3 regions of the Planococcus donghaensis genome follow, and region 1 is predicted to be linked to each of the others. Evidence: riboswitches for the same ligand, from Rfam matches in the RefSeq annotation. Region 1 holds a riboswitch; each other region holds the start of a gene.
What was found. Region 1 has a riboswitch for cobalamin ahead of BCM40_RS08590 (hypothetical protein). Riboswitches for the same ligand answer to the same signal wherever they lie in the genome.

Region 1 (10,195 bases):
CCGGTCGTTTGGGCGAGGTTTGAGACATAATCCCAAAACTGCCGCTTTGTTGTTAAATATCTTAAACAACAAAGCGGCAGCTTTTTATATTCATTCGATTATTCCACTAGTTCTTCTTTGATTTTCTGCAATAAAGCGGTACAACCTTCTGTCACTAACTCGTAGGTTTCAGTGAAATCACCTGTAAAATAAGGGTCTGGAACATCTTTGGCATGATGAGTTAAATCCAAAAAACGAAAAATTTTTGGATGAACCGGTTGCCCTAACATCGAGCGAATGTCTGCTATATTGTTTTTGTCCATCCCCACAATATAGTCAAAGCGCTCAAAATCTCCTGGCTGAAGCTGTCTTCCTTTTAAGCCCGCTGTTGAAATATCGTGCTTTTCCAATATGTCCAATGTTCCTGGGTGCGGGTCATCACCAATGTGCCAGTTTCCCGTACCCGCAGATTCTACTTTTATTTTCGAAGATAAACGATCTTTGTTGACTAATTCTTTCAAAACAGCTTCTGCCATGGGAGATCGGCAAATATTTCCTAAGCATACAAACAATACGCGAATCATTAAAATGCCTCCTTTAGTCAATCATCTGTTTTTATTATATCACCGGCATAACCTGCAGCAGGGACAATTAGGCGCCCTACCCTTCTCTCCAAATAAAACAGCTTGTCTCATTTATGGGACAAGCTGTTTTATACCGGCAGTTAGATTTTAAAATGTTTTTTGCCGGTGGGCTTATTGCGTACTAATTTTCCTTTGTAAATGACCCACAGCACATATAGGATCCCGACGAGACTTAACGAAAATAACAAGACTTGGTACAAAGTCAAACTTTGTTGCATCATTGTTTCTGTATAGCGGATACAGTTTAACGTAAGAATCAATACCGGCAACCATAACCAATTATTAGAAATTGACGCTTCCTCCCTTTTTTCAGAGTGACCGGCTTTATCTTTGAAAGCTTCTAATCAACTCGACTTCTTATTTTAGCAAAAAAATAGGATAAATAAAGAGTTTTTTTATTTTATTTTGCTGTTAAGTTGGCATATTGGTGGACATTTTCATACATTCAAACAAGCCTTTGCAATTTGTGTAAATGTATTCGACAAGGAGTAATTGAGTTGTTCTGTTCACCCGTTGCCATCCCTTTTCCTATATAAACTCGATCATTTTGCTTCGTAACCTTATATCAGTGGATGATTTGTCACGCCTTGTACGGGTATAGAGATATTACACGTGCTGATCACTGTTAGAGGAAAGGACTGATTTTTTTGGAGACCTTATACTTACTTGCGGGCATTCTGCTACTTGTTTTATGTATCATTGATTTTACATGGACAACTTTATGGATAGATGGTGGAGCAGGCCCGATAACCAATCGATTGTCCTCATCAATTTGGCGATTAATGAGATTGATCGCCAGAAAAAATTCAAGACTGTTGAGTTTAGCCGGTCCACTTGTATTAAGTACCACATTACTTATGTGGATCGTTTTGCTATGGGTGGGATGGACTTTCACATTTGCAGGCATAGAACAATCGGTATCCCCTTCTCATGGATCCGATCCGGTATCTTGGTTTGACCGCTTTTACTTTGCCGGGTATTTAATTTTCACATTGGGTAATGGCGACTTTAGCCCGTTAGAAGGACCTGTACAAATCATCTCAATCATCGCAACTGCTACCGGGATGTTGTTTATCACGTTTGGCGTCACGTATTTAATTTCGATTTTAAGTGCTGTCACGATGAAACGTTCTTTGGCTGTCAGTATTCATGGTTTAGGCGAGTCTGCTGAGGAAATTGTAAGAAGTGCATGGAATGGTGAAGATTATCATGATTTAAACCTTTTATTAGCTAGTTTTTCGGAAAATCTAGGTTCCCTAGCTGCTCAACATGCCGCGTATCCCGTTTTGCATTATTACCATGCTATAGATAACACAACAGCTATGCCTACGGCCATTACGGTTTTAGACGAAACCTTAAGTATTATTAAATTTGCAGTTCCGGAAAAGCACCATCCAAATCAATTGCTTTTAAAAGAAATGCGCTCTAGTATAGATCAATATTTAGATACGCTCAATCAATCGTTTTTTAAACCATCAGAAGAAATTCCTTCCTTACCGGATTTTCATTCACTCCGTAATGAGGGCATCCCAATCCTTCTTGAAAAAGATTACACACTAGCCTATCAACAACTAGAAACCCGCCGAAAAAAATTACTCGGTGGTCTCGAGGCCGATAGTCGTCCTTGGCCAACTGATTTAAAATAAAGAAAGCGACCGCAGCTGATAGTTGCGGTCGTTTATCATTGTTGGCATATATTTTGTTATCTGAATGAGTTACTTGGTATACTTATAAATAAAAAACAGAAAATTCTTTCATCTGAAAGGGGTACTTTTTTGATCCATTCAATTCCACTCAATTCAACCCATTTACACTCGTCTTTTAATCGTGACTATCAACCAATTTTAACGATCCAATCAGGAGACACCATTCAGTTAAAAACGATTGACATCGAATGGGGCTATTCCGCACATCCGCACGAAGAACGAACTGTTTACACATCAAGAGAAAAAGAACAAAAGCTTATTCACCCGATGGTTGGACCAATCGCAATTGATGGTGCGAAACCTGGAATGGTGTTAGAAGTTCGCGTAAATAAATTGGTGCCTGGCTGGTACGGACGCAATTGGGCGGGTGGCTTACCTGCCTGGCAAAATGATAAACTCGGCATTACAAAGAGTGCTCGTTTTCAACTCGATTGGTTATTAGATTCCGCGCGAATGACGGGAAGTTGCAACATCGGCGATCAAGAATTTCGGGTCGCTTTATCTCCTTTTCTTGGTCTACTGGCAGTTGCACCAGGCGAAGTCGGAACTTTCTCCACAAAACCGCCTAGTTACTTTGGTGGAAACATTGACTGTAAAGAGCTAGTAGCTGGAAGTAGCTTATTTTTACCAATTTCTGTAGAAGGTGCCCATTTTTCCTTAGGCGATGGTCATGCCTTACAAGGAGATGGTGAAAGTTCAGGAACTGCAATTGAGTGCCCAATGGACTTAGTGGATATCACGTTACTATTGCATAAAGACATGCAATTAACCATGCCTAGAGCGAATACGCCTGCAGGGTGGATTACGTTTGGTTTTGATGAAGACCTTAACGAAGCAGCTGCTGTTGCTTTAGCTGAAATGGTGTCATTTATGGAGCAATTATACGGCATCAATCGTACCGAAGCGACTGCCTTATCAAGTGTCGCGGTGGATCTCCATGTCACGCAAGTCGTCAATGATGTCAAAGGTGTACACGCCATTTTGCCTCATGGCGTATTACGCTAAGGAATCTTTCTGGAACTTTTTGTGGGGCCTCTCGTAAATAGAGAAAGAGGTGATGACAATGTCCAAGAAAATTTCGACCATTGCTTTATGGGTATTGCTGGTGGTCGCATTGTTTCCTGTACAAGCTATGGCTGTCGAGTATTCCATTTCTAACGTAACGATAGATGCACACGTAAATGCCAATGGATCTGTCGATGTTACCGAAAATCATACGTATAAATTTGAAGGTGACTTTAACGGCATCACACGCGAAATTATCCCCAAAGATGGAACGTCTATACAACAGGTCACAGCCACCGAAGGCAACCGAAAATTACAGGTCGAACGCCAAGGACATTTATACAAAGTGTTTCGATCAGGTAAAGACGAAACCATCACCATCGAATTACGTTACGTGATTCAGCAAGCTATCGAAAAATTTCAAGACGGTGCACAATTTTACTGGGCCTTTTTTGACGACCGCAACAAAAGTGACTTTGAACAACTTGCAATTACCGTCTTTCCACCCGCTCCAGCAAAAGATGTAGACTTTATCGGCTATGATCGAGCTTACCAAACTGGCAACTTACAAGAAAACGGGGCTGTTCATTTTAATATGGACGCAGTTCCTGCTGGGTCTAATGGAGAGGTACGCATCGTTTATGATAGCGACTTGTTTCCAGGGATCGCCCAACAAGATGGAACCATTCGCTCGGAGCTAACTGCTGACAAAGAACGTTTAGCAACGGATGCACTCGTTTTTTCGGCAAAACAAAAAACCACGAGCATTTACGGAAGCACCTTTGTAGCAGCTGCCGGCGCACTTTTCTTGGCACTTATCGCTTGGTCCTGGAACAAAGCTCGCCAAACCAAGCGCCAAGCAAAGTCTAAGACCGCAAACTTTTATGTACCTAAACAGAAAATGAGCATACCCGCCACATTGTATTTTACCAATTCCTCTATCTTAACGCCTGCTGTGACAGCTGCGGCCTTAATGGAATTGGTACGCAAAAAGAATATTGAACAATTGTCTGAAGAAAAATTCAAGTTACTAAATCGTCAAACAGACTATGCTCATGAAGAAAAGTTATTGGAATTGTTGTTTGATAAAACTGGAGATGGCGAATTTTTCGAGACAACAGATCTTGAAAATTACACAAAAAATGAGTTAAACCATTTTTCTTATAACGATTCTATCTCGGCTTGGCGAAATGGCGTTATTGAGGAAGTACATGAAAACAATTTGCATAACAAGCATCTTGCTCTTCGTGCAACTGCTGGTTTTATTGGAACGGCGTTGTTTGGAACTGCAATTTATTTCGGCCTACTGGACCTCATCCCGTTGATGATTTTCTCTCTTATTACCGGCATCTTCTTGCTTGCTTTTTGTTTCTACTCTCCACTTACTTACGAGGGTCATCTGATTCGAGAAGAGTGGAAACAAGTGCAAAGAGCCATGGCGAACTTGCATCAAACCGAATGGAATCGACTCACACAAGATGAAAAAATGCGCGCCTATAGTTACCTGTTAGGAACAGAAGAAAAGTCCGCCAACCAAAAAATTCGAAGCTTTACGAATGCCTATAGCGATGCAGCATTTGCAAACTTCGGTTTGTTTTATAACCCCGTTCTTTTAACCGGGTTGTTCCTAGTTGCAAATGCCAATGCTACAGTTTCTGCTAGTGCACCAGACTCTGTAATTGGTGACGGTAGTGTTGGTGGTGGCGGAGGATCAGGCGCATTTTAATAACAAGCTGAAACGGTTAAGATTTTTCTTAACCGTTTTTGTTTTGCCCTCAACATCTTAGGGAACTAGAAATCAAAAGACCTTTTTATAAATGGAGGAATTAGCTGATGTTAACAAAAAACTCTGCTTTACTAACGAAAGACGATTTTACGAAACGTACCGACTTACCCGAATGGTTATTAGCTGAATATAAAACTTTTCATGAAACCGTAACCGATAAAACCTTTCCTTGTTATTTTGGTATGAGTGGTGAGTTAAAAGGAGAATTACGTTATGCGTATATTACGCAAGAAGATTGGAGCAACTTACCCGCAGCTGTGGAATCGTTTTTGACGTTATTCAACGATCCAAAACATAAACGTCATGGCTTGTTTGTTTTTGTCGAACCATTTGAAGAAGAAGGAACACTCGAAGCTTACCGAAAGCAGTTTTGGGACATTCTTCAATACTTACATGAAGAAGATGATATGGAATGGCCAAAAGATGCCCCTCGTGACCCCGATCATTATTTATGGGACTTTACTTTTAAAGGAGAGCCTATTTTTATCTTTGGCAACACCCCTGCTTACAAACAACGCAAAACGCGTGATCTTGGCAACGCTATGGTGCTTGGCTTCCAACCGCGTCGTATTTTCGAAGGACTGAAAGGAACAGAAAAAGGCGGGGTAATGTCACGTGAAAAAGTTCGACAACGTGTCGAAGCGTGGGATCATTTACCGACACACCCTGATATTAGCCATTTTGGGGATCCTAATCACAATGAATGGAAACAATTTTTCATTGGTGACGACAGTGAACCGATCAAAGGAAAATGTCCATTTACACATAAAGAAATGAAATAGATAGAAAAAAGCCTTACCGGTTTTATAACGGCAAGGCTTTTTTCGTGTGATTTAATTGGCTGTCTACATTACCTCTGCAATAAAGCAGTTGTTGCTCGCTCATACAGTGCGACTTCTCTAGTCACGTTAAATGCTTCGTTTTGACTATGAATAATCAAGTCGAATAATCGTTTTACTGCTTCTTGACCTAAGTTTTCCAAAGTGTCTGATGTCCCGACTGAGGTCAAAGCAATCGCTGAATGTTGACCTATTTCTGAATTTCCGATTCCGACAATGCTGATATCTTGTGGAATTTGATAACCCGCTTTTTTGTATAGGTCCATAAATTGAATCGCAATTTCGTCTGTAGCTGCAACGATAGCAGTTGGTTTTTTCTTTAAGGCTTGCAAATTCTCGAATGCTTCAACTAAAGAGAACTTGTCTATGTCTGTCACCACTAATCGTTTTTTACGAATTTTGAAATTCGCTTCTTGCAAAGATTGAACAAACCCAAGCAAACGATCTTTCGTTGAGGGACTTCCTAAAGGCCCCCCTACCCATGCAATTTCTAAATGACCAGCATCAATTAAGTGTTTTGCAGCTAAATAGCCTGTCTCAACATCGTTCAATCCTATGGCATATTGACAGGTTACACCGCTTGAGTTCAGTGCGATAAAAGGAATAGCGGATTCTATTAATTTCTCGTGTGCTGTTTTATCGAGTAAAGCAGAAATAACCAGAATGCCACTCGGTTTGCTTGCCACGACAGCCTCATATGTTTCAATTTCACGAGATTCAGAAACAACATGAATATTCACTTGATAACCTTGCTGTTGTACTGTACTGATTAGTGCAGGAACGGCATTCACGTAAATTGGGTCATTTAAAGCACCTACCACCAAGCTAATGGTTTTCGTTTTAACGACTGGCGAAATTTCTTTTGATGATTCAGCGGATGAATAATTTAATTCATTCACAGCATTCATCACTTTGTCATATGTTTCTTTTTTCACTTGATCCGGCTTATTCAAAACCCGTGAAACTGTTGTTTGAGACACACCGGCATACTTTGCGACGTCCGTAGTTGATACCATACCTATCATCCTACTCTCTAGTTTATTTAATAATATTCATTTTATATTCACCCATTTATTATAGCACGCAGCTTCAAAAGACGCACCCTTTAATTTATTCAATTAACAGGCAATACTTTTGAATAAGTTATTCACTGTAAATTTGAATGATGATATTCATGAATACTTTATTAAATCCATTAAAGATTAAAGAATATCACTGAACCTCTGTATTTACTATTATTCATACTCCTAATGAATGCGATGGTGAATTTTATTCATTAGAATATAAGAAAATCCTCGCATAGTAAGCGAGGATTTTTTGGATCTTTATTCAAATGCTGCTGGATAAACAGTTTTGGCTACCAGTTCAACTGCTTCGCCAATTCTTGGGCCAGGGCGTGAAGTAATATCTGAATCTAAGAAAAAGACTTGGTCATTTTTAATAGCTTCAATTTCGCTCCATCCTTCGCGCGCTTTAATTTCTGCTACTGGATCTTCTGTATATGACACAGTGGTGGTAATGATTTCTGGATTGCGTTGGATGACTTCTTCTTCTGATATTTTCGGCCATCCTTCAAGGTCACCAAATAAGTTTTCTACTTTAGCGTGATTTAATATTTCTTGTTGGAACGTTTTTTGACCAGTTGTGTACAGTTCAGGAGATGGACTAATTTCGAAATACAATTGTTTGTTTTCCTCTACTGCCGCTACTTTTTCTTGTACGTCCTCTATTTGCTGTTGAATCGTGCGATTTACTTCATCACCTTTATCTTCAAGACCCATTACCGTTGAAATTTGTTCAATATCACCGTACACATCTTCGAATGATTGTGCAGATTCGATAACAAACACAGGAATTCCTGCAGCTTCTAATTCTTCATATCCAGTTGGTGCACCTGTCGAATACCCAATCACAACATCTGGATCTAGTTCAATAATGCGTTCGGCATTAAAAATAATGGAGTCAGAAACGCGTTCCACTTCAGCCGCTTCAGCCGGATAATTATCGTAATCGGTCGCACCAATCACTTTTTCGCCTGCACCAATTTCATATAAAATTTCTGTATTACTTGGAATTAATGAAACCACTGTTTCAGGTACTGCTTCAAAAGTTAGTTCGTTGTCTAAATCATCAGTGACAGTATAACTTGTTTGTTTTTCTGCTTCCGTTGCCGAATCTGTTTCAACTTCTTCTGCCACGTCAGACTGACATGCCCCTAAAGTTAATGCTATTGTTCCGATTGTTAAGTACTTGACTAACGATATTTTCATCATTTATTGGCCACTTCTTTCTTTTTGGTTTTTGTTGGATAAGATTTACTAACGAATGGAACTTCTTCAACGCCATAATATTGATTGACATAGACAGCCATTGTAAAAAGGACATTGGCTAAAAGGTGAGTGTAGTTGAACAAAATTTCCGGCACATCTTGTTCGAGGCTTACTTTATGTAATGCACGAACAGATTTTTTCGCTTCACTTCTACACACATGCAACACAGTTGCAGCATGTGTACCTTGCGGCAACACAAAATTGCCGATTTTATCTTTTGTGAAGTTTACATAATAATCGTACATGTCACTTAGTTCGATTATATCTTCTTCTTGAATGGCTAGTTTTCCGCGTACAGAGCCATTCAAGTGATAGATTTTCGGCTGAAGAATTTGCAAATCACGCTGTATTGCCTCTACCTCTTTTGTTATAGCCAATGCTTCTCCAATACGTGTGGTCAATGAATCCGTCCTGATTTCAAAATCTACAGTAGACGCTTTTTCACGCATAAACGGATAACAAAGATACCTCATGTCTTTTTTCATTATTTCACCTCACTTTAGTTTGGTGAAAATCACTGCATTGAACGCTCTCGAAAACAACAAAAAGCCGCCCTTAATAAAGGGCGGCGGCATAGCTATTTAGAGACATACTCCAGCAGTCAAAAATAGAAACGTTGCCGTATGATTCCCTTATCTTCCGAAGAGTAAAAATACGTTCAAAAAAAGGTAGGTCTCCTGGCTTGTGCATCGATTTACTTTAAGAACCTTCCCGTTTAGTTGCTTACACTAAACAGTGGTGTTTTCTTATTTCATACGCACTTACAGTTGCGGAAACAGCCCCGGAATTTAACCGGGTTCCCTGTTATGCTGACGAGTCAGCACCTTTTTTCTGCATGATTATTCACTTGTTTTCAGTGTATCATATTACACAAGCCAAAAGACATACTAAAAATTGTTTATTCCGGATCTATTACCAATTTCACTTTCCTTGGTTCTGCAAAAACAATTCGTTTATGCCATCTTAAATAAGTTGCATGTTCGGGTGAAACCGGTATTTTCATGCCTTTTTTTAAGCGATAAATTGGATGCTGATCTTCTAAAATCGCACTCGAGATATGAAGACGTCCCCCACCCGTAAAAGCAATATGTCCGGCTGAATACAATGCACTATGATTGGCACAAAGCAATACGCCATTAAAAGGGTCTAATCTTTCCGCATCTGAGCTGTCTTTCCACGGTTTAGCATGTGTAGCTCGTAAGACGTCGCTAATAGCTATCCCGCAAAGTGGGCATTCACCGTTCCAAAGTGGCAGTAAACTTTCTCTGAACTGCTCTTTGCCTCTGCGCATCTTTGTTTTAATTTCAAGTTCCGCTTCCGCGATTAGGCCGAGTAATGGATTGTGCTCGGTTTTTTTTATCACTTCCATCGATAGTTCCAATTGTTCTACTTCTACCGTGAAAATATTTAACGAACTAATCAATTCTAAAAATTTAATCGCCAATTCTTCGTTACATGGATACAAATAACCCGAATTCCCATTAGCATCTTCTTGGAATGCCGAGTATTTCACTGGCAATAACGGTCCGATGTCTTTAAAGGATTCTTTAATCGATAAGGGATTTTCTAATTCCCGGTAAACCGTATAAGCGATAAATGCCTCTTCATTGTCACTTGATGGATCTTCAAGGTTTTTTGGTTTTTTGCCTTTTACGCAATCCTCACGCACACGGCTAATAGCCACTACAAATCCCTTTACATAATGAAAGACAATATCGCCTTTTTTCACTTCTTGCATCCGATTCCACGAATGTGGCACCATACCTGACTTGTCTACTTGAGGCGTCCAAAGAACTCCTGCATGTTGTTCAGCGTGATAAGTCTCTCCTTGCATAACGATAAAACTATTCATAACTGCCTCCTATTAATGGCTATATCTCATTGGTTTGTATGTAGTAAAGCTTAT
Region 2 (10,195 bases), 980 kb from region 1:
TCAAAAGGCTTTTATGCAGGAATTTCAAAAGCATTAAAAGAAGACGGAATTTTTGTCGCACAATCAGACAACCCATGGTTTAAAGCTGATTTGATCAAACAAGTTCAAAGTGATGTAAAAGAAATTTTCCCAATCACAAACTTGTATTTGGCGAACATCCCAACATACCCAAGTGGTTTATGGGCGTTCACAATCGGTTCGAAAAAGTACAACCCACTAGAAGTACCAGCAGAACGTTTCCATGAAATCGACACGAAGTATTACACGCCAGAGTTGCACAACGCTGCGTTTGTTTTACCGAAATTCGTGAAAGATTTGACAGGAGAATAACACATGAGATTTGACGAAACGTATTCAGGAAAAGTATTTATCAAAAGCCACCCGAATTACGAAGAATCAAAAGCGGTTCTTTACGGCATGCCGATGGACTGGACAGTTAGTTACCGTCCAGGTTCTCGTTTTGGCCCGAACAAAATTCGCGAAGTTTCAATTGGACTAGAAGAATATAGCCCGTACCTTGATCGTGAACTGGGAGACGTTAAGTTTTTTGATGCAGGCGATATTCCATTACCATTCGGTAATCCGGAAAAAAGCTTAGCGGAAATCGAAACGTATGTACACACGCTTTTAGCGGATGAAAAAATTCCTATGGGTATGGGTGGCGAGCATTTGGTGTCATTGCCAGTAATGAAAGCAGTCGCTAGCAAATACGACGACCTTGCGATCATTCACTTTGATGCACACACAGACCTTCGCGAAAACTACGAAGGCGAAGAATACTCACATTCGACACCAATCCGCAAAATTGCAGATCATATCGGACCGAAGAACGTTTATTCATTCGGTATTCGTTCAGGAATGAAAGAAGAATTCGACTGGGCAAAAGAAAACGGCATGCACATTTCGAAATTTGAAGTGCTGGAGCCGTTAAAAGAAGTATTGCCAACACTAGAAGGTCGCAATGTTTATGTCACGATTGATATGGATGTATTAGATCCTGCACACGCACCAGGCACTGGAACAGTTGATGCGGGCGGTATCACGTCTCGTGAACTATTAGCATCTATCCACGCTATCGCAGCGTCAGGCGTGAACGTAGTTGGTTTTGATCTTGTGGAACTAGCACCCGTTTACGACCATTCTGACCAAACGGCGAACACAGCAAGCAAACTAATGCGCGAAATGATTTTAGGCTGGGTTAAATAAGAAAAGCGTAAGCGGCCGTGTAGATTCGACGGGCGTAAGACGCTCTGGCGAAGCGGCGTTTTTCCAGCCGCATAGCCAGAGTGGCTTACGACCCTAGAATCTGGCCGCAAGAGCTAGCCAATAAGAAAAGCGTAAGCGGTTGTTCAGTCCCGACAGGCTTAAGGCAGAACACGTAGGAAATCTAGATTTCCGTAGTGGGCTGACTTAAGACCCCGAGGGACTAGCCGCTAGAGCTAGCCAATAAGAAAAGCGTAAGCGCACTTTAAATACATTAAAGTCGGCCTGGGAAATCCAGGCCGACTTTTTATTTTTTTCACAACCCCAAATTAGAATCTTTCATCTAAAAACGATAAGATAAAAGAAACGAGCGAACTGAAAGAGGTGCTGACGATGCAATTGTATAAATGGACAGGTCCACAAGATCAAGCGGAAGACTTACTAGAAAGTTTGTCGAATGCCGAGCTGACTCTATTGAAAAACGATGAAGAATCGGTAGTGCTTTACGAAACAGACGGAGGGCCAGGTTTAAAGGCGTCTGAAGCGTATGAAGTATTAAATGCTGTGGGTGAATTTGCGGAAGGTCACTATGCGGTATTTAACAACATTCCCGTGACAGATGAAGGTCGAGAGCTTTTTGAATCGCGTTTTCAAAATAGAGCAGGCATGGTAGAAAAAGAGCCTGGATTTGTTGCAATTCGCGTATTGCGTCCACTCGATTCGGATGTTTACGTCATCCTGACTTTATGGGAAGACAAACAATCGTTCTTAGACTGGCAACAGTCTCAAGCATACGGTCATGCGCACGCGAAACGCGGTACCGAAGAAGGAATCGATAAACGTCCAAACATTTTTCCGCGCTCTTCTTTTGTAACCAGTTACACGAAATAAATAAAGCAGTTGCCTAAAGTAATGTTAAAACCAGTCTCCTTTATGGGAGGCTTTTTTATGTCTTACGCAAATTGAATTTTAAGTATGTGTTTAGTAATGGGCAATAAGAGATATAGTTGGAGTAAGCAATTATCCGGAAAGGAGTGTGACTTATGCATGAATTTGATGAAGTCTTTATACAGGTCTTAGTATTACTAGCCATTGCGATAACGGTTGTCGGCATCGCTAGAAAAGTAAAGCAGCCAGATACAATCGCGTTGGTTTTAGTCGGACTTTTACTTGGTACTACCAGTTTTCCATTTCCTTTTATTGACCAAGCCGAACAATTTATCACCCAATCAGAAGTTTTCCAGGTCATTATCATTTCTTTATTTCTCCCCATTCTGCTTGGGGATGCTACGTTAAAACTTCCTTTTCACCATTTGTATAAACGAAAAGAAACTGTAATCGGTCTTGCTTTAGGAGGGACGTTTATCTCGTTTGTGCTTATTGGCTTTTCAACTCACTTTTTACTCGGTCTTCCTTTAGCAGTCGCTTTTACATTTGCCGCATTGATGAGCGCAACCGATCCAATCAGTGTGTTATCCATTTTTAAATCAGCAGGCGTTTCAGAAAAACTTTCAACGATTATGGAAGGTGAGTCCCTCTTTAATGATGGTATTGCCATCGTCCTTTTTCAAATCGCGTCTGTTTATTTGCTGACCTATATTGATATGGGCTGGGCAGGATTAGGCAGTGGCGTTTTGCTATTTCTTCGTTTTGCAGTAGGAGGCATATTGGTTGGGGTCATTCTGGGGTACCTGTTTTCACAAGTTATTCGCTTTTATGACGACTATCCTTTTGAGATTGCGATATCGGCATTATTGTTTTTCGGTAGTTATTTTATCGCAGAACATATCCACGTATCCGGAATCATCGCCGTTGTAGCAGGCGGATTTGTTTTTAATGATTACGGCGCTAGAATCGGGATGTCTAAGTTGACGGAAAACGCGATTAATACGTTTTGGGATGTCATCACACTTATTGCGAACTCGTTAATTTTCTTAATTGTTGGATTGGAAATTCGCAATATCGATTTTTCCGGTCAATGGGGGACTATCTTTTTAGCCATTATCATCGTTTTACTGGCAAGAGTGGTTGCGCTATTTTTCAGCACGATGCCAGCCAAAGATTTAAATCGAAAAGAGCGAATTTTATTGAATTGGGGTGGACTAAAAGGCAGTTTATCCATTGCTTTGGCGTTAAGTCTTCCGGCAAGTTTCGATGGCCGTGAAACGATTTTGATATTAACGTTTGCCGTCGTCTTGTTTTCTCTAGTTATCCAAGGTTTAACCATCAAACCGTTGATCAAAGTATTAGGATTGCAGTCAAAATAACACCGGAAATTTGAAGAAATGAGAAATTAGCCGATCCTAAAAAAGGATCGGCTTTTCCTTTAAATTAGTCGAAATTCATCTCACATCGCATTTAGATAAAAAGAACTGGCGTAAACAATGGGTGCTGTATTGAAAAAGCCGAGTGAATCGGGCTATAATGAGAAGGTTATTATTTGACGGGGAGGCGGAGAGACATGCAAAAGACAGTAGAAATAAAACTGATAACGACGATCCGTCAGCCGGATATGGAAGAACAAGTGATGGTGTTGGAATCTCATGGAACATTGACAGAGAAAAACCAGCTGCGTTATTTGCAATATGCTGAACAGCAAGACGATCTTGAAATTCGGACGACGGTAAAACTTCAAGAAAATGAAGCAGTGATTATGAGAAGCGGCGGCTTGCAGATGCGGCTCCCTTTTTTATTACATAAAGAACAAACCGGCAATTTAACAAATGAACAAGGTTCGTTTATGTTGACGACCAAAGCGCATGAGATTTTCGTCAGCGACACACGGTTTATGGTCCGCTACGATTTGTCATTGGGCTTAGATCATGTCGGGGAATATGAAATGGAAATACAATTTATGGAGGCTAAATAATGAATGCAGTAGAACAAGTTCAACGTGCCATTAAAACAGCATTTGCAGAAGCAATCGAAAAAGCAGAATTAACGACAGAAGCTGTTGAAGTACAATTAGAATCACCAAGAGATAAAACCAATGGAGACTATGCTACGAATATTGCGATGCAATTAACACGTTTGGCGAAAAAGCCACCTCGTGCGATTGCTGAAGCGATTGTAGCGAATCTTGATAAAGATGCTGCAAACATTCAAACAGTGGATATTGCTGGACCAGGATTTATCAACATTACGATCAAAAAAGATTATTTGCAGGATGTAGTCAAAACCGTACTGGAGCAAAAAGCAGATTACGGTCGTTCATCAGCAGGTGGCAATGAACGCATCCAAGTTGAGTTTGTTTCGGCGAACCCAACTGGTGACTTGCATTTAGGTCATGCGCGCGGCTCGTCAGTCGGCGATTCGCTTTGCAATATTTTAGATTTTGCTGGATACGATGTATCTCGTGAATATTATATTAACGATGCCGGTAACCAAATTAACAATTTGGCATTATCAATCGAAGCGCGTTATTTTGAAGCGTTAGGTAAAGGCGATAGCATGCCAGAAGACGGCTACCGTGGACAAGATATTAAAGATATCGCCGAAGCATTGGTTCAAGAACATGGCGATAAATTTGTTAGCATGACGCACGAAGAACGTTTTGAAACGTTCCGTGAACACGGTTTAAAAGTGGAATTGGCTAAACTGCAACAAGATTTAGCAGACTTCCGTGTGGAATTTGATGTTTGGTATCCAGAATCGTCTCTTTACAAAAACGGTAAAATTGATGAGGCTTTGGCTAAACTTCGTGAAAACGGTCATGTCTATGAAGAAGACGGCGCTACTTGGTTCCGTTCAACAACGTTTGGTGATGACAAAGACCGCGTATTGATTAAAAATGACGGTTCGTACACATATTTAATGCCTGATATCGCCTATCATGAAGATAAATTACAACGCGGATTTGGGAAGCTGATCAACGTTTGGGGTGCCGATCACCACGGCTATATTCCACGTATGAAAGCAGCTATTGAAGCCCTTGGTTATGATCGCGATACCCTTGAAGTTAGCATTATTCAAATGGTGCAATTGTATAAAGACGGCGAAAAAATGAAGATGAGCAAACGTACAGGAAAAGCTGTAACGATGCGTGAACTTGTCGAATTAGTTGGATTAGATGCTGTGCGTTATTTCTTCGCCATGCGTTCAGGCGATTCGCATATGGACTTTGATTTGGATTTGGCGGTTTCACAGTCAAACGAAAACCCAGTTTATTATTCGCAATATGGGCATGCTCGTATTAGCTCGATTTTACGCCAAGCAGAAGAACAAGGTTTATTGGCTTCAGAAGAACATTTAAACTTATTGACTTCTGAAAAAGAAATTGATGTCTTGAAAAAAATCGGGGATTTCCCGCAAGTCATCGCAGATGCAGCGAAACAACGCGCACCTCACCGCATTACAACGTATATTCAAGAGTTGGCGTCAAATTTCCATAGCTTCTACAATGCCAACAAAGTATTGGATGCATCAAATGTCGAAATGACTAGTGCTCGCTTAGCACTGATCACAGCTGTGAAAACAACGTTAGCCAATGCATTAAAAACAGTGGGCGTCAAAGCTCCTGAAAAAATGTAAGCAAAAGCTAAACAGTTACGTGTATAATGAAAACAGAATTAGAACTTAATAGCGATTCATAAAGGTGCTTATGTCTAAGAACATGAGTTAAAAGGGAAGCCGGTTTGATTCCGGCGCGGTCCCGCCACTGTAAGTGAGAGGAAATTGCCATATGCCACTGAAGCAATGCTTTGGGAAGGTGCAAAGACCAATGATCACAAGCCAGGAGACCTGCCTTTATGACAACACACCCATACGCCTGCGAGGAAAGGCTGGATGCGCATGCTTTTTTATGGCGTCCTTTCAATCCCTCGCAGAACTTTGCGGGGGATTTTGTTTTGTATCGGTTTTTAGTAATCCACAAAACAGCTTCCGCCTGCAGCGATTGCTGACAAAAATAACACTACCAACCAGGGGGATTTTAAAGATGAACAAGATTTGGAAGTTTGGAGCAACAGCAGGATTAGCAGCAGTTTTAATGGCAGGGTGCGGAGAAACCGCGACACCTGAAGAGGACGTCGAAACACCAGCAGAACCACCAACTGAAGTGGGAGATGTTGAGTTTCCCGTAACGCTGACAGATGCAGCGGGCAATGAAGTTGTAATTGACGAAGAGCCTGGAGCGATTGTTTCCATGATTCCTTCTAATACAGAAATTGCATATGAACTGGGATTAGGCGAAAAAATCGTTGGCGTATCGGATTATGACAACTACCCAGAAGCAACAGTTGACGTTGAAAAAATTGGGGGACAAGAATTTAATGTAGAAAAAATCATTGGTCTTCAGCCAGACTTAGTCTTGGCTCACGAATCAGGATTAGGTGTGGGCGATGCGGGACTACAGCAATTACGTGATGCCGGACTTGATGTGTTTGTCGTTCAAAACGCAGCGAGCTTTGAGGAAGTGTACGATTCAATTACAACAATCGGAGAAGCGACAGGTAGCATGGAACGAGCGGAAAATATTGTCTCGGAAATGGAAGCTCAAGTAGCATCGATTGAAGAATTGGCAGCAACAATCGAAGAACCAAAAACGGTTTTTTTAGAAGTCGGTAGTCAGCCGGATATTTACACAACTGGTAGCGGGACATTTATGGACGAGATGTTAACGCTAATCAACGCGGAAAATGTTGCTGGCGAATTAGAAGGATGGGTTATTATGGACCCAGAAGCAATTGTTGCAGCAAATCCAGACGTGATTATTACAACCGAAGGCGCTTATGTTGAAGATGCCGTAGGTCAAATCAAATCTCGTGGTGGTTTTGCAGAAGTAACAGCAGTTAAAGAAGAAGCAGTTTACAGCTTAGATTCAGATATGCTCACTCGTTCTGGCCCACGTTTAACAGCGGGACTAATGGAAATGGCTCAGGCAGTATACCCTGATGTGTTCAATGAGTAAAAATATAGTAGCATATAGCGTTTCGCTATTTATTTTAGCGGGAGCGATATTGCTAGGTGTCACGGTCGGGACGGTATCCATATCACCAGTGGTGCTATGGAATCCTTCGTTCGATGAAGCGGCTGCCAATATTTTATGGAATATTCGTATGCCACGTGTCGTTTTAGCAGGGCTTGTTGGTGCGGCATTGGCGATTGCTGGTGCGGCATTTCAAGGGCTCTTGAAAAATCCATTGGCCGATCCGTACACCCTGGGAGTGTCTTCCGGTGCCTCAGTCGGCGCTGTGATGACGCTCTTTTTTGGTATCTCTATTCCATTTTTAGGTCCATTTACTTTACCGGTTATGAGCATGATCGGCGCATTACTGACGATGCTAGCTGTTGTCAGTTTTGCGAAATTGGTGGACCGCTCGATGAAAATGGAAACCGTGATTTTGACGGGGATTATATTTAGCTCTTTTCTTGGATCAATTATTTCGTTGATGATTGCCTTAACCGGAGAAGAGTTGAGACAAATTATTGGCTGGTTACTCGGAAGCGTATCAATGCGTGGTTGGCCATATGTGCGAATGGCATTACCTTTCGTATTAATCGGATCATTCGTATTGTGGCTCAAACGTCGTGAGTTAAACGCCATGTTGTTTGGTGAAGAACGCGCACAACATCTTGGTGTCGATGTGAAAAAAAGCAAAATGACAATTTTAATTGGTGGTTCGGTACTAACAGGAGCTGCCGTTTCCGTTTCAGGAACCATTGGTTTTGTTGGTCTAGTAGTGCCACATATGACTCGTTTGCTTTGGGGATCAGATCATCGCCATGTGTTGCCTTTATCTTTTATCAACGGGGCTGCTTTATTAATCGTTTGTGATTTAGTATCAAGAACGATTATTTCCCCGACAGAATTGCCGATTGGTGTCATTACTGCGTTTATCGGAGCACCGGTATTTGCCTTTATCTTTTTCCGTCAACGCAAAGGAGGGGTTTAACGATGCTTGAAATCAAGAGACTAACAGGCGGGTACGGGGACAAAAAAATCGTTGAGAATGTATCCTTCACTGTTAACAAAGGCTCTATACTCGGTATTTTAGGACCGAACGGCAGTGGGAAATCAACGTTAATGAAGTTAATCAGTGGCGTGTTGCCAGCGACTAGTGGCGAAGTTCGAATTGAAGAGACGTCTATTGCAGATTTTCCGGCAAAAGAACTAGCGAAAAAAATGGCGGTATTGCCTCAACTTCATGCTCACTCTTTTGCTCATACCGTTCGGGAAACCGTATCACTTGGTCGTTACCCTCACCAAGTAGGTTGGTTTTCATCTTGGTCCATAGAAGATGAGCATGCGGTGAAAGAAGCTATGCGATTAATGGACATTAGCCACTATGAAAAAACACAAATTGATCGTTTGTCCGGTGGCGAACAGCAACGTGTTTTTGTCGCACAAGCGTTAGCGCAAGATGCGGGGATTTTATTGCTCGATGAACCAACAAATCATTTAGACATCAATCACCAAAAAGAGTTGCTCGACACGATAAAAAAACAAGCGATCGAAAAAAACTTAACGATTGTATCGATTTTCCATGATATAAATTTAGCATCTATGTATTGTGATCAATTATTGCTGCTCGATCGAGGCACCATCGTTCGCATCGGTGAGCCGCATGAAGTGGTGCGAGAGCAGGATATTGAGGCGGTTTATAAAACAAGAGTTAGCAACCATCCGCATCCGGAATTGCCAAAACCGCAAATCACATTATTGCCAGGAGTGAAAAATGAAATAGCAACCCATCGCATCTGTGCAGAAGACTTTGTCGTTTCAAATGATATGGTGTTGTATCAAAGCCCGACGCCATTAAAAACGGTTTCTTCAGCTGTGGTGAATGCAGGTTCTGGATGGTTCCGTAATTTTATGAACCGTCACGTAGATGCAGCTTACAACGTAAATGATAGTGTTCAAGAAATGACCGAGTTTATTGCGGGAAATGGGTTGAAAACTACGGATACAGTAGGGATGATGACCGCCGTTCAAACACAAGACGCCATCGTCAAGGAATACGAAGGGCCGTTTGGTTCCGTCGTCATTGCCGTGACTGCTGGAGTCGGCAATGGTGTCGACGTGTCAAAAGCGGTAGAACGATCCGTCCAAGTTGGTACGATTAATACATGGATCATGGTCAATGGTGTTTTGTCAGACGAAGCATTTATACAAGCGATGATTACAGCGACCGAAGCGAAAACGAAAGCGCTTCAAGAAAGAAGAGTCAAAGACCCGCTCACAGGTACGATTGCAACAGGTACATCAACTGACAGCTGTTTAGTAGCGGCGACGCAACAAGGTAAGAAGTTACCTTATGCAGGACCCATTACCGAGCTTGGTAAATTGATCGGAGTCGGCGTTTTTGAATGTACCATTGAAGCCCTCATATTATATGAGTTAGCGAAAGCGGACAACGGATGATGTCACATCTTTTAGCGATTTTTTTAGGGATCATTATCGACCGCATTGTTGGAGATCCACTTAATTGGCCACACCCCGTTCGTTGGATTGGGAGAGCAATAAAAAACTTAACCAATCGGTGGAATCGTGGGAATGTTGCATTCCAAAACGGATTTTTGCTTCTTGCAACCATTGCGGTTGCTGTATTCATAATTGTATATGCCATTGTCTTTTTAGCTTATTCGATTCATCCAGTTGTTGGTATTGCGATAGAAGCGTTGTTAATCGCTTCAGGACTGGCGCAAAAAAGTTTGAAAGATGCAGCAATGGATGTTTATCACCCACTTATCGATCAAAATATGGAATTGGCACGTGAGAAGTTGTCCTGGATTGTTGGAAGAGATACAGATGGATTAGATGAAAGTGAGATTACGCGTGGCGTTGTCGAAACGGTTTCCGAAAACACAAGTGATGGCGTAACCGCACCGTTATTTTGGGCGTTTTTATTAGGAGCGCCTGGTTTATGGCTCTACAAAGCGGTGAATACACTGGATTCAATGGTAGGTTACAAAAATGATGAATTTAAGGAATTTGGATTTGCTTCGGCAAAAGCGGACGATGTCTTGAATTTCATTCCGAGTCGCATAACAG
Region 3 (10,195 bases), 1.5 Mb from region 1:
GAATTGCCTTTGAATTTTTTAATATCTGAGCCTAACGCGCGCACTTTGCCGTAATAAATGCCGATGCCGCCCCCGTCTTTACTAAGACGGGCGATATCCCAATTGTTTAAATAAATACCGTCTAAAGAATCGTCTACCGTATCGATAAAGCACGATGACAACTGCCCAAAACTTTTACCAGCATTTGATAAAGTTGGTGTAGCAACCGTCATATACAAATGACTCATCGCCCAGTATGCTTCTTTTACTAGTTCTAAGCGCTGTTCTTTTGGTTCGTTTTGCATCAATGTCATGGCAATGACCAAAAAGCGCTCTTGTGGCAGTTCAAACAAACGCCCTTCGTAATCTTTGGCTAAATAACGGTCTGCTAACAAAAACAAGCCAATGTAATTAAACAGTAAGTCTCGCTCCGCATCGATTTCTTGTCCAAGTTCTGTGATTTCTTCTTGTGTATAAGCAGACAGTAATTCTGTCGAATAAATCCCAACTTGCGTTAGCTCTTGAATAAGTTTGTAAAAATCGCCGTATTTCTCAGAAGCGGAATACTCCCGATGTTCTGCAGCTTTTTTGTATAAATCACTTGCATACAATTCAGCAGCTACATAGGTCCAATCGGGCTGATCCATCGTAATATGGTTTAGCGCATACAATAACGATTGTTCGCCTTTTGCTTGTTCCGCTAGTTCTCCTGCTCGCTCAAGTAGCTCTCGTGTATCTAAACCGTATACTTCTGTTGCCCGTTCAAGCGCTTTTTCGACTGAGGATATTTCCGCCGTCTCAATTTTCATGTTCATATCAGCACAACTCCTTTGAGTATTCGTTTACTTGCATGCGTCGTTGTTTTCGTTCTTGTGCACTTTGGAATAACTTTTTCTCTGCGTCCGTTTCAGGGATTACGCCTTTAACAGGGATTGGTTTGCCGTCACTATCGACTGCAACCATTGTCAATATTGCGGTTGTTGTTAAATTGGTCACGCCCGTTTCAATTTGTTGGCATTCTGCTTTCACATAAACTTCCATCGATGTTCTTCCTGTCGAAATGACGACTCCTTCTAAAATAAAGATGTCTCCTACTTTGGCAGAAGATAAAAAGTTCACGGTATCGATTGAAGCGGTCACAACTGCTTCTCCACTGTGCCTCATTGCGGTAATCGCCGCGATTTCATCTATGTATGCGAGTACCGTTCCTCCAAATATTGTGCCTAAATGATTGGTATCTGGTGGCAACACCAATTTTGTTTGAACTGTTCTAGCCACGCTTGCAGCTAATGCTTCTGTCATACCTTCCATTCCTCCATCTCTACAAAACAAAAAACCCATCCTCTCAAGGAGAGGATGGGTTTGAAAACGCAGAATAACATACCAAGACAGCTGAACTTAACTGCTTGCGCATCATATCTTCGTTATCCCTCTCTACTCCCGGAGAAGATCATAAACTTGTAACGAAGACAGGTCTCCTGGCTCGTGCGTCATCCTTTGCTATCTCCTTCCCGTCCATTGGACAGTGGGTTGTGATAGCTCGTCAGCACTTACAGTTGCGGGTACAGCTCCGGAGTTTCACCGGATTCCCTATTAAGCCTATTTAGGCACCTTCGTTATCGATTTCTACTATATATAGTTTTTTTTTAGAATAAAACACTAAATATTGTACTTAATAAACTATAAACCACTTTTCCACTTTAAACAAGGGGATGATTTTAATTAGCTGTTAACTATTGTTTTAAAGTTTATTTCACAGCATTTATAGTTTTTAACGGGTTAAATTTTACACGTATCGAAAACTTTTATTCCCTAATAAGTTTCCAAAATATCTGAATGATTCTTTTATTTACAGTTATATTTCAACCCATATTAGAACAAAGATGTGTGCTATGATAATAAATTGTGATTTTAGAATATTTTTTGATACTAATTTTGGAAATATAGTAACCAAGTGTTACAGCAATTGGAGATGCACTATGAAACAATTAACAGGAAACGCTTTTCATTATGGCTGGGTCATTATCGCGATCGCTGCCTTGTCTCAATTTTTCTCTGGACCTGGACAAACATATTCTAATTCGATTTTCATCGACTACTATATAGAGGAATTCGGTTGGAGCCGCTCGACGGTTTCGGGAATCTACTCAGCTGCGACATTAACTGCAGGGTTTATGTTATTTTTTGTCGGCCGCCTAATTGACCGAAACGGTTCGCGAAAAATGGCTGTGACCGTTTCCATCGCCTTGGCAGTGGCTTGCTTTTTCAACAGTTTCGTTACCAGTTTGGTTATGTTGTTTATCGGCTTCTTTTTTATACGGCTCCTTGGTCAAGGTTCTATGGCACTTATTTCAAGCTCACTTATCCCTCAATGGTTTGTTAAAAAGAGAGGGCGCGCTATTAGCATTGCCGCAATTGGTGGATTAGTCAGCTCGGCGGCTTTTCCTTTACTAAATGTCTGGCTAATTGAAGCATTTGGCTGGCGCAGTTCATGGCTGATTTTAGGTGCCATCATTGTTGTCTGCTTTACGCCTCTCGCTCTTTTTCTGATTCAAAATTCACCTGAAGAAATGGGCTTATTGCCCGATAATGGGGAAATCCTTAAAAACAAACTCCCCAAAAAAGAAGCGGTTGAAGTTAGTTGGGCAGTAAAGGAAGCTTCTAAAACCCGCGCTTTTTGGTTATTGTTGCTATGTGCCGCTATACCCGGAATCGTTAATACCGGATTAACCTTCCATTTGGTATCGATCTTCGCTGAAAAATCTTTATCGTTAGAAACAGCTGCTGGTATCTTAAGCTTAACAGCATTGATTGGCTTGCCGATTACTTTTATCACAGGTATCTTGTTGGAAAAAGTAAAAGTCCAGTACATGCTTGCAGTCGTTTTTGCAGGGGAACTTTTTTCTATATTGCTTCTTCAAAAAGTAGATGTTTTCGCTGGGGCCGTTATTTTCGGTTTAGTTTGGGGCATTAGTATGGGGATTGAGCGGATTGTCATGGCTGTGGTATGGCCAAATTATTTTGGCAGAAAACATATCGGGAGTTTAAGTGGTATTGCAATGGCTATGGTTGTTACTGGTTCCGCACTCGGACCATTGCCGCTCGGCATTGCTTTTGACTTTTTTGGTGGATATGTAGAAATCTTGTGGATTTTAATGATTTTCCCGGCCTTTGGCATGCTTGCCGCTTTGCTAGCACACCCGCCTGTAAAACAGGATGAAGGCATCCAAAAACGGGTTGACCATACAAATCGACCTGCTAAAAACCCTTTACTCATGGAGTAAAGGGTTTTTTAGAAACTTCCGCTCTGCCACACACAAAAAAAAGGATGCCCTTTTGGACAACCCTCGACATTTTATCTATGCATCGACCCATACAGAAGCTTTTTCTTTATCTGTTTTCGGTTCGTCCGCTTTTTTGTTATTTTTGCTAGTATACGGTTTGAAACTCTTTGCTTTGTTTGCGCCAGATTTCCAGCGAGTCCAGCCTTTTTTGCCAGTTCCTTGACCCGTACCACTTTTTGCTTTCGCTTTTGCTTTGCTCATTTTAATCACTCCATTACTGCTACGATGATGTACAGCTTATCACATCACGGCCTCTAGTGAAACAGAAACCTTTTCGTTAAGAGCGAGTAAGTACTTTTTCGATGTCTTTTCTAAACGACTCCGGCGTATCTTTTGGAGAAAAACGGGATACAATATCGCCATTTGCGTCCACTAAAAACTTCGTGAAATTCCATTTGATATCACTTGTTAAAAACCCTTTTGTATTGCTCGTTAAATACTTAAAAAGTGGATGCGCATCGCTTCCGTTCACTTTCACTAAATCATGCATCGGGAACGTCACCCCATAGGTCATACGGCAAGCTTCTTGTGCTTGTGCCCCTGTAGCTTCTTCTTGCTTAAACTGATTCGACGGGAACCCTAGAACGACTAGCCCTTGTTCTTTGTATTCTTCGTATAATTTTTCGAGACCATCAAACTGATCGCGTAGTCCGCATTTTGTTGCAGTGTTCACAATTAACAGGGTTTTGCCTTTATATTCACTTAATGAGTACTCTTCACCGTTTGGTTTTGATACTTCAATATCGTAAATAGTCATCTTGCTCACTCCTTATTTACTGATTCACGCGACTTTTTACAAATTCATTGTTTTAAACGCTGCGTTCAACTCTTTTAAGTTCTGCATTAACGTCATTGCATTTATGCCCATAAAATTGCAACTCTCCACTTTTTCAAAAACGGCTCTTTCGATAGCCGATTGTTCGTTTTGCGCTTTTTCGGTCAACGCAATTACAAATGCACGTTTATCTTTTTCCGATTGTTGTTTCGATAAATGGCCATTATCAATCATTCGTTTAATGATTGGATTTAATGTACCAGTTCCTAGTCCCAACCGTTCCCCGATATCTTTCGACAGCAATTCGGGCTCCTCCCACAGAACAAGAAGCACCAAGTATTGTGAAAAAGTTAAATTGAAGGGTTCTAATGCTCTTGCATACATTTTTGAAAAATTGCTAGAAGCTTTGTACACTTCAAAACACAGTTGTTGCTCGAGTTTCGTCGGTTTCTCCATTTACATCTCACCTATACTGGTTATTATAGAACAGTTATTTCTACATCTACAGATCCTGCAATCGCTTTTGAATACGGGCAGGTTTTATGCGCTTTTTCTACATATTCTTGTTTTAGTTCTTCATCAATGCCAGTTATATCGACTACCAGTTTGACCGCTAGTTTTACGCCGCCATTTGCTTTGTCTCCGATTAACGCAACAGTTGCTGTTACTTCACTTTTCTCTATCTCCACTTTACCAGCTTCAAGTACTAATTCCAACGCGCTGTTAAAGCAGGCGCTATAGCCAGCCGCAAAAAGTTGTTCTGGATTTGTCGCAGTTGTAGCAGATCCACCAAGCGCTTGAGGTTTTGCTACGTCCATATAAAAAATATTGTCCGGAGAATACACCGCTCCGTCTCTTCCGCCTGTATTGGTCATTGTTGTTTCAAATAATGTTTTCATTGTATGTAGTCCTCCTCTTATTTATATCGCACACGACTTACATTAAACTATATCGTACACGATGTAAAAAGAACTGCTCACCAATGAATAAATCTTATTAATAAACGAACGGGATAAGTCTGGCACGTTTCTTCATCCAAATTTCATAATCGGGACCAAACTTTTCAACCAGTAAACGCTCCTCGTAATTGATGCGCCGAAGCAAAGCCCATACCATTGCAATGCCCCCTATAATTGTCGCAACTAAGCTACCAAAAAACAGGGCCATGCCGAGCGTGATCAAAAATAAGCCGGTATAAAGTGGATGGCGTAGCTTTCTATAAGGCCCACTACTGACAATTTGGTCGCCCTCTCGAACTGTGACGTAACGTGTGAATTGAGATTTCAAGTGCAAAATTCCCCAAAAACGCAAAAACACTCCTGTCGCGAGAAAGATGATACCCACTACTTGCCCTATAAACGAAAGTGTTTGAAACGGCTTGAGTTCTTGTAAAAAATACGCCATTACAATGGTGCCGATTAATACTCCAAAAATCGCAACAAAAGTACGTTTTTCCAACGAATCTCCTTGACCAACTCCACGATTACGAAAAATCAAAAATTCACAAAGCCAAAAGACACTTATTGCTGTAAATACCCACTCCATTATCGTCATATGAAAAGCCTCAACTTCCTATTCTTTTCTTCCCATATTATAGAAGGTTTTCATGTAAAACAATTTCTATTGCTTATTTATAAATTTGTTCATTCGCAGATTCCGAGGGATACATTAGAAGGAACTTTCTTCCACAGTGGCGAATTTATACTATAAGAAACAAGGAGGAATGCTAAATGACGTTAAAATACTCTAATATTTTAGTAGCAGTCGACGGCTCGAAAGAATCAGAACTCGCTTTTAAAAAAGGTTTAGCTGCTGCCGTTCGAAACAATGCAACCTTACACCTTGCACATATTATTGATAACCGCTCATTTGGTTCTATTGAAGCTTACGACCGTACGATTGCAGATCGTACAAAAAAAACGTCTCAAGAGTTATTAGGCAAGTACAAAGAAGAAGCACTCGCTGCCGGCGTTGAAAACGTAAATGTCATTATTGAATACGGCGTACCCAAAATCGCCATTCCAAAAGAACTCGCCCCCAAGCTAAATGTGGATGTCATCATTTGTGGAGCTACCGGATTAAATGCGGCTGAACGATTCGTAATGGGCAGTGTCTCTGAACGAATTGTCCGTACTGCCAAATGCGATGTACTCATTGTTCGCAGAGATCAAGCTGACGTATTAGCAGAAGAATAGCCAAAAGCCTTTCCCGAATTAGATGGGAAAGGCTTTTTCATTTTCACTTTGTTGCAGCTTCCCCTCTTACAAAATTCCTCACACCAACTCAAATAATTAATAAAACTCATAAATAATTACAGAAAAATCTGATTTCTAGTGATTTTTTATTAAAAAACAGCATATAAATATTATTTTCTGATAGTTTGTCATTTACGCATTGAAATTGATAAGAAACTGTAATAATAAATAGGTTTATGTGGTGTTACAATGATTCTGCTGGATTTTTCCTAACAGACACCAAAGTTTCGGGAGAAACCATTTTTTATGTAAAGAATTTTACGATAACTTATAAATAGTCACGGAGTAACTCATAGATAGATAGTCACGGATATATGAAAGGGGAGCAATAGTTTTGAATAGATCATCAAAATTTTTAACAGTCGCTTTATCAACTGTATTGGCTTTAACGATGTTTTTGCCTTCCGCAAATGCTGATAAATTAAGCGATTTAGAAAAACAACAGCAAGAGGTTCAACAAAAGCAAAGCGAATTGAACGCTGGCATCCAACAAAAAGCTAGTGAAATTTCCCAGAACCAAACCACTCTCGAAAAAATCATCGCAAAAATTAGCGAATTAGATAACCAAATCATTGAAACTCAAGATAAAATTGACGTGGCTCAAGCCGAAATCGATCAAACAAAAGTGGAAATCGATGAACTGAGAAAGTCTATTGAAGAATTGGAAAGAAAAATCGCTGAACGCGAAGAATTATTAAAAGAACGTGCACGTGCAATTCAATTAAGTGGTGGATCAGTAGATTACATAGATGTACTACTAGGTGCAAATAGCTTTGTTGATTTCATTGACCGTTTTTCAGCAGTTAACATCTTAATCGAAGCTGATCGTGAAATTATGCGTGAACAAGCAGCTGACAAAAAACTTCTTGCTGAACAAAAAGCTGAAGTTGAAACAAAACTAGCTGAACAAGAAGCGAAAAAAGCTGAACTAGTGGACTTGAAAAATTCACTAGCTGCTAAGAAAAATGAACAAGCTCAACTTGAAGAAGATTTAAAAGCTGAACAAGCGCGTTTAGCAAAAGAAAAGTCTTCATTAGAAGCTGAACATAGTGAAACATTGGACATCAGTGCGGATCTTGAGAAAAAAATTGGTGCAGAACAAGCACGCCTTGCAGAAATTGCACGTAAAGCTGAAGCGGCTCGTTTAGCGAAAGAAGCAGCGGCACGTAAAGCGGCAGCGGCAGCAGCGGCTAAAGCATCTACATCTAAAGCACCTGTACAAGCGGTAGCATCATCTGCTCCATCTACAGGCGGTTCAACATTCATTCTTCCTGCAGCTGGACGCTTTACATCAGGATATGGCGGACGTGACATTGGCGTAGGCGCAGAATCACACCTTGGTATGGATATTGCAAACGTACCTGGTACACGTATTTCTGCTGCAGCTAGCGGTATCGTTTCTTACGCTGGTAACATGGGTGGATACGGAAATGTTGTTATTTTGACACACTCTATTAATGGACGTACACATGCTACCGTTTACGCTCATATGAGTTCAATCAATGTATCAGTAGGTCAACCCGTATCACAAGGCCAACAAGTTGGCGGTATGGGTAATACTGGCCGTTCTACTGGCACACACCTTCACTTTGAAATTCACGTAGGACCATGGAACGGCTCACGTTCTAACGCAGTCAATCCTGCTCCTTACGTACGATAATAGATAAACTCTCGAATTCTCGAATGAGAATTTGGGGGTTTTTTATTTTGGCCTTTCGATTGAAAAAATTTCGCCTATATGCGCATAATTTGCACCTGCTAAACGGCTAACTGCCCCTAAGCCTATAGGGTCAATACGGCCACTTTCGTATATTTTTTCATCTACGTGGAACTGGATTACCTCTCCGATAAACAAATCACTACCAGATCCGTCCCCTCCTAACGAAACGGCTTGTACTAAACGACATTCCATACGCACTTTCGATTCTTTTACACCAGGCACTGAAATTTCTGTACTAGGAATGAGTGTTAAATTGACTTTTTCCACTTCACTTTCTGATGGTGGCAAAGTTGCTGCGGTTTCATTGATTTGTGCCACATTTTCATCATCTACAATATGAACTACAAACTCACCCGTATCATAAATATTTCGAGCAGTGTCTTTCAACTTTCCAGTCGATCGTTGTATGGAAACAGATACCATTGGCGGATTGGAAGACACGATGTTGAAATAACTAAATGGCGCTCCGTTTACTATTCCTGATTCAGATTGAGTAGTGATAAACGCAATTGGTCGCGGAATAATCGAACCTACTAATAATTTGTAATTGTCTCGCTCACTATTTTGTTTAGGGTTGATCGAAATCATTCTAAATATCCTCTTTTCTATTTGAGTGTTTAACATTTTTTAAGTTATTCAAATACTCCTTTTAAAAGATTGATCAACTATTTATTAACTCAGTAAGGTAGCCAAACTTATTTGGCTACCTTACTTTTTTACTTATAACAGTTTTTATTTAGTTGCTAAAACATCTTCAAATTCCGAACGATTTGAAAGTTCTTTTTTGGCAAATGGACAACTTGCCGTAATTTGGACGCCTTCTTGTCTCGCGTAATCTACTACTTTCTCCACAAGCATTTCACCTACACCTTGTCCTCGTAAGCTCTCACTCACATACGTGTGATCGATGTTTATTAACTTAGAGTCGGTTGGTTCATAGTGAAGCTCTGCATCCGGGTCTCCTGAGTCATTCCCAATATAAAATTTGTTTTCTCCAGTTTTAATCTCCATCTTCCATTTCCTCCTCTACTCCATTTTCAGCGGTATAAAGTAATGAGAACAGCCTTCCCACTCTAATTCCGCCTGTAAGACATCAAAAGTCGTGCGGAAAAACGCTTGAACTGTTTCACTTGGGTTGTCTGATTTCATCACGCTTTCAAGATCTAAAAAATATTCGCTCAAACTTGCTTCGTAATAGGCTTCAGCTGGCTTAACACTCGGATAATTTAAATCTTTGTTGATAAATGGATAGGGCAATACAAAGAAAGAAGGTGTATCGGTTTTCTCGTCGCCTAGCCAACATCCATACTCGATCATATGCTCGTCAAATGCCGCTTTTTCAATCACTTTATCTTCCGGAAACTCTTCCATAATTCCGTTTACAATGATGGCTGAAACATCGAACGTTCCCCAAAAAAGAGCCGGTTTTACTTTACGGCATCGTAATGGAGCTAAAAATTTCAGCTGCTCATTTAGGACAAATTGAAAAAGCGTTAATCCTCTCACTGCATCTTGCTGATGGAACGTTAATGGGGTCTCGTCTTCATTTAATAGCTTTTTGTATGCCATTTCCTGTGGTTTTGGGTTTATCGTTACGTCGACCCCTCGTGAATGCAAACTGTGAAATATTTCATCAAAATAATCTTTGATCGATTTTGACGTTTCAATCGGGATGTCTTCGGTTGTTCCATTGACATTTATCGAGATCAAACTATTTCTGACATCGACATCCAGTTGCAAAAGGTCATCCCCTGCAAATAACAAACCCGTAGTAAAGCCGTTTGGCGTTAGCGGAAGTGTGATATGCGCCCATTGAGGTTCTTTATGAGCCGTGACTAGTTTTATCTTCCCTAAAATCTGAGAGACTAAATGCAGCGTAAACTTCGTATCTGCCCATTCTGAATGCTTTATCATACTCGCTTTCATCGTGTCTCCTCCCTCCTCTATTTTGCTCCTTATTAAATTCATATACCCGCGAGAAATTTTTTCTAACATAGAGTAGAGAACTTAACGACAAAACACCCCCAAAGTTAGTTTTTATTGCTAACTTTGGGGGTGTACTATCTTTTTAGTGCTTATTCTTTTCCACCATACAATTGCTTCAGTTCTTCTTCTTTCATCG

Region 2: linked by a shared signal. The riboswitch ahead of BCM40_RS13220 (ABC transporter substrate-binding protein) and the one ahead of BCM40_RS08590 (hypothetical protein) in region 1 are both predicted to bind cobalamin.
Region 3: linked by a shared signal. The riboswitch ahead of BCM40_RS15460 (acyl-CoA thioesterase) and the one ahead of BCM40_RS08590 (hypothetical protein) in region 1 are both predicted to bind cobalamin.

Annotation. Positions count from the first base shown of each region.
Region 1 is NZ_CP016543.2:1,703,765-1,713,959, forward strand. It holds gene BCM40_RS08550 (NAD(P)H-hydrate dehydratase) at 1-30, shown strand, start outside; gene BCM40_RS08555 (low molecular weight protein-tyrosine-phosphatase) at 99-563, opposite strand; gene BCM40_RS08560 (potassium channel family protein) at 1,271-2,269, shown strand; gene BCM40_RS08565 (acetamidase/formamidase family protein) at 2,399-3,334, shown strand; gene BCM40_RS08570 (DUF2207 domain-containing protein) at 3,393-5,060, shown strand; gene BCM40_RS08575 (YqcI/YcgG family protein) at 5,168-5,902, shown strand; gene BCM40_RS08580 (LacI family DNA-binding transcriptional regulator) at 5,971-6,975, opposite strand; gene BCM40_RS08585 (ABC transporter substrate-binding protein) at 7,285-8,232, opposite strand; gene BCM40_RS08590 (hypothetical protein) at 8,229-8,774, opposite strand; cobalamin riboswitch at 8,940-9,133, opposite strand; gene BCM40_RS08595 (HNH endonuclease) at 9,188-10,141, opposite strand.
Region 2 is NZ_CP016543.2:2,683,786-2,693,980, reverse strand. It holds gene speE (spermidine synthase) at 1-330, shown strand, start outside; gene speB (agmatinase) at 334-1,206, shown strand; gene BCM40_RS13240 (antibiotic biosynthesis monooxygenase family protein) at 1,597-2,094, shown strand; gene BCM40_RS13235 (cation:proton antiporter) at 2,247-3,470, shown strand; gene BCM40_RS13230 (YwiB family protein) at 3,665-4,072, shown strand; gene argS (arginine--tRNA ligase) at 4,072-5,733, shown strand; cobalamin riboswitch at 5,779-5,965, shown strand; gene BCM40_RS13220 (ABC transporter substrate-binding protein) at 6,140-7,111, shown strand; gene BCM40_RS13215 (FecCD family ABC transporter permease) at 7,104-8,096, shown strand; gene BCM40_RS13210 (adenosylcobinamide amidohydrolase) at 8,099-9,565, shown strand; gene cbiB (adenosylcobinamide-phosphate synthase CbiB) at 9,562-10,195, shown strand, end outside.
Region 3 is NZ_CP016543.2:3,158,941-3,169,135, forward strand. It holds gene BCM40_RS15455 (ribonucleoside-diphosphate reductase subunit alpha) at 1-794, opposite strand, end outside; gene BCM40_RS15460 (acyl-CoA thioesterase) at 796-1,281, opposite strand; cobalamin riboswitch at 1,431-1,609, opposite strand; gene BCM40_RS15465 (MFS transporter) at 1,959-3,263, shown strand; partial or broken gene BCM40_RS15470 (DUF3934 family protein) at 3,393-3,524, opposite strand; gene BCM40_RS15475 (glutathione peroxidase) at 3,601-4,080, opposite strand; gene BCM40_RS15480 (MarR family winged helix-turn-helix transcriptional regulator) at 4,117-4,554, opposite strand; gene BCM40_RS15485 (organic hydroperoxide resistance protein) at 4,578-4,997, opposite strand; gene BCM40_RS15490 (methyltransferase family protein) at 5,095-5,652, opposite strand; gene BCM40_RS15495 (universal stress protein) at 5,829-6,293, shown strand; gene BCM40_RS15500 (murein hydrolase activator EnvC family protein) at 6,688-8,013, shown strand; gene BCM40_RS15505 (flavin reductase family protein) at 8,056-8,661, opposite strand; gene BCM40_RS15510 (GNAT family N-acetyltransferase) at 8,806-9,084, opposite strand; gene BCM40_RS15515 (DUF5996 family protein) at 9,100-9,999, opposite strand; gene panB (3-methyl-2-oxobutanoate hydroxymethyltransferase) at 10,149-10,195, opposite strand, start outside.